Methyloterricola oryzae: one gene and its partner. The protein of the gene in region 1 binds, or shares a complex with, the protein of each later gene. Links are inferred from orthologs where the notes say so. Each region holds a gene or a part of one and is shown in the gene's direction. Other genes may lie near its edges. The genes, in order: pmbA and tldD.

Region 1 (3,142 bases):
TCTACTACGTGGAACGCCTGCTGATCACCCTTTTCGAAATGTTCCTTCCCGGCTACGCCATCATGAAGTTGTTCCTGGATCACATCCAGTTCACGGAATACAAGGTCATCGATAAGTTCCTGGTTTCTTTCGGCCTGTCCATCTGCACAGTGCAGACGCTCTACTTCCTGGCCACGTACTTGCGCACCTACGGATTGAACGTCGACGAGGACGTCATCAGCAGTAATGTTCTGGCCATCCTCATCGCGCTGCTGGTGGTGGCGGGTGCCTTCGGGGCCAAATACTACATGCTCAAGAAAGCCGGTGCCGCCGGTGATCGGGTTTCCTCCGGTTCTTGATACGCCAAAGTATTGCAGCCGTGGACGAGCAGAAGACACCGGAACAGCCAGGGCGACCGAACTTGTTTCAGGTCATCGGTAGCGTCTTGGCTGCCGGCTTTGGCGTGCAGAGCGAGAAAAACCGGCAACGGGATTTTGCCGGCGGCTCCGCGGGCACTTTCATCGTGGTCGGAATCGTCGCCACGATTCTTTTCGTAATAACGCTGTACATGCTGGTCAAACTGGTGATCGGGGCGGCATCGGCCTAGTCTTGCCGTGTTTCCGCAGCACCCGTTAAGTGGAATTGCCCTGCGGGAACCGATCCCTGTCCCGCTGGGCACTTTGCCTTATTGGGCCGCTTGGCCCATCCCTTCACCCTTCAGTCGTGTCTTTCATGAGGTCAACTTAGCGTGACGAATCTTGCTCAATCCGTTGGAAGCGAGGGCGAACTTGCGCGCCTGCAGGAACTGGTTGGCGATGCCTTGGCGGAAGCGCGCAAGCGCGGCGCGAGCGCGGCCGAGGCGGGATTGAGCGTGGACCGCGGACTGTCCGTCAATGTCCGCCTCGGCGACGTGGAGACCATCGAGCATCATCGTAGCCAGGGTCTGGGGATTACGGTCTACTTTGGTCAGCGCAAGGGTTCCGCAAGCACCACGGACCTGCGCGGCGAAGCGGTGGCCGAAACCGTGGCCGCCGCTTGTCGTATCGCCGCCTACGCGGCGGAGGACCCCTATGCCGGACTGCCCGATCAGGACTGCCTGGCCACCACTTTCCCCGAACTGGACCTTTACCATCCCTGGGAATTGTCGCCGGAGGATGCTATAGCCCTGGCCCTGGAATGCGAGACAACGGCGCGGGATTTCCACCCCGCCATCGTCAATTCGGAAGGCGCGAGCGTCAGCACCTATGCGGGTCAGCGGGTGCTTGGCAACACCCTGGGTTTCCTGCACGGGTACGCCACCAGCCGGCATAGCATCGCGTGTTCCGTCATCGGCGAGAGTGGCGATTCCATGCAGCGGGACGACTGGTGGACCGTGGCGCGGGCCCGCGAAGACCTCGAGGCGGCCTCCGCCGTGGGCGAGCAGGCCGCGCGCCGCACGGTGCGGCGCCTGGATGCGCGCTCGCTGACCACGCGCCAGTGTCCGGTAATTTTCGCTGCCGACGTGGCAGGCGGTTTGCTCGGGCATTTCCTCGGCGCCATCCGTGGTGGCAATCTGTACCGCAAGTCCTCGTTCTTGCTGGATTCGCTGGAAAAGCCGGTGTTCCCGGAGTTCGTCCGGTTGTCCGAACAGCCGCACATGCGCCGCGGTCTGGCCAGCGCGCCCTATGACAGCGAAGGGGTGGCGACGCGGGCCCATGACCTGGTCACCGCTGGGGTACTGAAATCCTACGTGCTGAGCACGTACTCGGCGCGCAAGCTGGGCATGCAGACCACCGGCAACGCCGGCGGCGTGCACAACCTTATGGTCGATCACGGTGAGTCGGACCTGCCGGCATTACTGCGGCAAATGGGTACCGGCCTTCTTGTGGGCGAATTGATGGGGCAGGGCGTCAACCTGGTAACCGGAGATTATTCCCGCGGCGCAGCCGGCTTCTGGGTGGAGAATGGCGAGATTGCACATCCTGTGGAAGAAATCACCATCGCCGGGAACCTGCGCGACATGTACCGTAATATCGTGGCCATCGGCAGCGATGTGGACCGCCGCGGCAGCATTCACACCGGCTCCATCCTGCTGTCCGGTATGACCGTGGCAGGTAACTGAGCCGCAAGCCCTCGGCGACGACTGATTCGCCGCCTTAGTCGGCGCGGGCCAGTCTCTCCAGGTCTTCGATCAGGGCCCTAAGGGTTTCCGCTTCCTCGAGCAGAGCCAGCCTTTCTTGCTGTAAAGCCGGGATTTCCTGGCCGGCGCCGCCGCTTTCCCGGAGCGCCGGCCCGGCGTGCTCCAGTTCCCCCGCATCACCGTCCTGCGCCTCAACCTTGATCAGCACATCGGTCAGCAAGGCCTCGAGCCCGCGGCCCAAGCCGCGCTTCTTTGGGGGCATTCCCCGGCTTTTGGAATCGAGTCCAGAAGACACAGCGGGCTCCTCTACCCCAGTTCGCGGTGCCGGACCAGAATGTCGTAGGGCGAGGCCCGGAAATGCCGTGCCAGTTGTTCGATCAGATAGACCGAGCGGTGCTGGCCGCCGGTGCAGCCAACGGCAATGGTCAGGTAGCTGCGGTTCTCCGCTTCGAAGCGGGGTACCCACTTTTCCAGGAAGGACGTCAGGTAGTCCTGGTATTCGCAGACATCCTGATTTTTCGAGAGAAACTCGATCACTTCCGAATCCTTGCCGGTCTTGCTGCGCAGCGCCGGTTCCCAGTGCGGGTTGGGGAGGCAACGGGCGTCGAACACGAAGTCGGTGTCCAGGGGAATCCCGTTCTTGAAGCCGAAGGACTGGAAATAGAGGGACATGAGCCGTTTTTCGCGCGCGCCGACGCGGTCACGGATCAACTGCCGAAGCTGGTGAACATTGGTGTAGGTGGTATCGAGCAGCAGGTCAGCCTGTTGGGATACCGGCTCCAACAACTGCCATTCCAGTTCGATGGCTTCCGACAGGGAATGGGTGGCGTCGGTCAGCGGGTGCTTGCGGCGGGTCTCGCTGAAGCGCTTCAGCAAGGCGAAGGGCTCCGCCTGCAGGAACAGCAGTTCGCAGTCGATCCCCGACGCGGCGACCATGGCGCGCGTGGCCGGAAACTGGCTGAGGCTGGCGCTCTGGTTGCGGGCATCGATGCCCAGGGCGGTTTTCTGGAACGTGCCCTGGTCGGTCAGCATGGCCTGCCGCAC
Region 2 (3,242 bases), on another replicon or contig:
GGCAGCAAAGGTGAGGAAGGCGTTAATGAATAAACCGGTTTTTGCGGCAGTGCAGATGGCGTCCAGCCCCAATGTCAGCGCCAATCTGATCGAAGCCGAACGGCTCGTGGCGCAGGCCGCTGCCCGGGGAGCCCGCTTGGTGGTGCTGCCGGAGAACTTCGCCATCATGGGCATGGGCGAGGCCGACAAGCTGGAAGTCGCCGAGGACGAGGGCAAAGGCCCCATCCAGGAGGCCTTGGCGCGCATGGCGGACAAGCATAAGGTCTGGATCGTCGGCGGCACCATGCCCATCCGCGCCAGCGCCGGCCGGGTGCGGGCGGCCTGCCTGCTTTACGACGCCGGCGGGCGTCGCGTCGGCCGTTACGACAAGATCCATCTGTTCGATGTCAACGTGCCGGGCACCGAGGAACGTTACCAGGAGTCCAACACCATCGAGGCCGGCGTTTCCCCCCTGGTCATGGATACGCCCTTCGGGCGGCTGGGCGTGGCCATCTGCTACGACCTGCGTTTTCCGGAGCTGTTCCGACAGATGGCGGAATCGGGCATGGATTTCCTCGCCGTGCCCTCCGCTTTCACCGCCCAGACCGGCGCGGCCCATTGGGAACTCCTGGTTCGGGCGCGCAGTGTGGAAAATCTGTGCTTCACCGTGGCCGCCAACCAGGGCGGGTTTCATGTGAACGGACGCGAAACCTTCGGCCATAGCATGATCGTCGATCCCTGGGGCAAGATCATGGACAGCCTGGCGTCGGGATCGGGGGTGGTGTGCGCGGAAATGGACCGCGAACGCCTGGAGCGGGTTAGAGTAGCGTTTCCGGCCTTGGAACACCGCCGGTTGCGTTGTATTTGAACGAGCGAGAACAACGAGATTCCCATGGCAAGTGATTCTTTGGCGATTGCCCGGCAATCCTTACTGGAGCCGGCGGGCCTCGGCAACAACGAGATCGACCACGTGATGGGGCAGCTGCTGGGCGCGTCCGTGGATGCGGCCGACATATACATGCAGACCAGCCGCTACGAGTCCTGGGCCCTGGAAGACGGCATCGTCAAGGAGGCCAGCCATAACATCGAGCAGGGCGTCGGCGTGCGCGCCGTGTCTGGTGAAAAGACCGGGTTTGCCTACAGCGACGAAGTGGCGCTCCCGGCCCTGCTGGATGCCGCACGAAATGCCCGCGCCATCGCCAGCGGCGGACAGTCGGGCAGCGTGGCGATACAGGGCAGGAACGCGCTATCGCAGCTGTATCCGCCCATCGACCCGCTGCAGTCCCTGGCTGAGGAAGAGAAAATCGAGCTGCTGCGGCGTCTGGACGAGGAAGCGCGCAGCCTGGACCCCCGGGTGGAGCAGGTGATGGTGAGCCTGATCGGCGCCCACGATGTGGTCCTGGTACTGGGTCAGGACGGCGTGATGCACGGCGATGTCCGCCCCTTGGTGCGACTGAATGTCTCGGTGATCGTGCAGCAGGGCGGTCGCCGCGAGCAGGGCAGCAGCGGCGGGGGCGGGCGTGCCGATTACCGCTATTTCCTGGAAGGCGGACGGGCTTCCGGCTACGCCCGCGAGGCGGTGCGCCAGGCCCTGGTGAACCTGGAGGCCGTGGCGGCGCCCGCCGGAAACATGACCGTCGTGCTCGGCCCCGGCTGGCCGGGCGTGCTGCTGCATGAGGCCGTGGGCCATGGCCTGGAGGGGGATTTCAATCGCAAGGGCACCTCGGCTTTCAGCGGCCGTCTGGGCGAGCGGGTGGCTTCGCCCTTGTGCACCGTGGTGGACGACGGCACCCTGCCGGGCCGGCGCGGCTCGCTCAACATCGATGACGAAGGCACGCCGACCCAGTGCACCACGCTGATCGAGAACGGCATCCTCAAGGGTTACATGCAGGACAAGCTCAACGCGCGCCTCATGGGCGTTGCTCCCACCGGCAACGGCCGCCGCGAGTCCTATTCCCACCTGCCCATGCCGCGCATGACCAATACCTACATGCTGGCGGGCCCCCACGATCCGCAGGAGATCATCGGCTCGGTGCAGTCGGGCCTGTACGCCAAGAATTTCGGCGGCGGGCAGGTGGACATCACCTCCGGCAAGTTCGTGTTTTCCGCCAGCGAGGCCTATCTGATCGAGAACGGCCGCATCACCCGTCCAGTCAAGGGCGCCACCCTCATCGGCAACGGTCCCGACGTCCTGACGCGCGTTTCCATGGTGGGAAACGATCTGGAACTGGATTCGGGCGTGGGCAGTTGCGGCAAGGAGGGCCAGAGCGTCCCCGTGGGCGTGGGGCAGCCCACCTTGCGGGTCGATGGCCTGACGGTGGGCGGAACCAGCGTCTAGTTCCGCGGCCCGTATGCCGGAGCGGCTTTCGAGTCCGCGGGGGCCGGGTCGGGACGCTGCCATGTCGCGGTACCGCACACGGAGACCGCCGTGATGGCGTGGGTCGCCGGTATCCTCATCGCGTCCATCGCACTGCAGATTGCGGCCGCTGTGGCCGCCATGCTGCAGGTCGGCCACGCGAGCCGTTTCCGCTTCGCCTGGGTGTGCGTGTCCCTGGCGCTGCTGCTGATGGTCGAACGGCGGGTGGAGCCGCTCCTGATGCTGCGGGCGGATCCGGATCCGCGTTGGGTCAATAATGTCACCGGCCTGTTGATTTCCACCTTGATGGCCGCCGGCGTGTTTGGCCTGCGCAGCCTGTTCCGGACCTTGCGGCAGCAGGATGAACTGCTCAAGCAACTGGCCGCCACCGATCCCCTGACCGGGCTGGCCAATCGTCGTGCCCTCAACGACTGTGCGCAGCGCGAAATGCGATTGAGCCAACGTACCGGGAAGACCTTGTCGGTCCTCATGATCGATCTCGACTATTTCAAGCAGGTCAACGATCGTTACGGGCATTCCGCCGGCGATGCGGTGCTAGTGCGGGTGGCCGAAAAGTTAAGGAACAGCCTGCGCAATGTGGATCATATCGGACGCTGGGGCGGCGAGGAATTCGTGGCGCTGTTGCCGGATGTGGATGCGGAAGGCGCCATGCGCGTGGCCGAGCGTGTGCGGCGGGATATTGGCGACGAAATGAAGGACGAGGTCAAGATCACCGTGAGCATAGGCGTTACCGCGTATCGTCCGGAGCGGCAGAGCCATGGTGACATGTGGCCCGTCCTCGTCGACCAGGCGGACTGCGCTCTTTACCTCGCCAAGCAGGAAGGGCGCAACCGCACACGCCTGTACGCCCCGCAGAGTGCGGCCGAGGCCCATGTGGCCGCGGCGG

What was found.
Region 2: the proteins of pmbA (region 1) and tldD are in contact, whole or in part, in a solved structure (PDB 5NJ9), measured with the Escherichia coli proteins. The link is inferred for Methyloterricola oryzae from one-to-one orthologs.

What each region holds. Positions count from the first base shown.
Region 1 is NZ_JYNS01000002.1:399,390-402,531, forward strand. What follows is about bases 78-2,903. They hold pmbA (metalloprotease PmbA), read left to right. Parts: upstream 78-727; coding sequence 728-2,080; downstream 2,081-2,903. Other genes in these bases: EK23_RS05520 (hypothetical protein), read left to right, coding at 78-338; EK23_RS05525 (DUF2970 domain-containing protein), read left to right, coding at 359-586; EK23_RS05535 (hypothetical protein), read right to left, coding at 2,115-2,360; rapZ (RNase adapter RapZ), read right to left, coding at 2,405-2,903. In the rest of the region: more of EK23_RS05520, read left to right, coding at 1-77; more of rapZ, read right to left, coding at 2,904-3,142.
Region 2 is NZ_JYNS01000004.1:119,935-123,176, reverse strand. Bases 169-3,094 are described here. They hold tldD (metalloprotease TldD), read left to right. Parts: upstream 169-871; coding sequence 872-2,317; downstream 2,318-3,094. Other genes in these bases: EK23_RS07950 (GGDEF domain-containing protein), read left to right, coding at 2,411-3,094; EK23_RS07960 (carbon-nitrogen hydrolase family protein), read left to right, coding at 169-847. Outside these bases: EK23_RS07965 (YhdP family protein), read left to right, coding at 1-33; more of EK23_RS07960, read left to right, coding at 26-168; more of EK23_RS07950, read left to right, coding at 3,095-3,242. UniProt on the Escherichia coli protein: Metalloprotease involved in CcdA degradation. Suppresses the inhibitory activity of the carbon storage regulator (CsrA).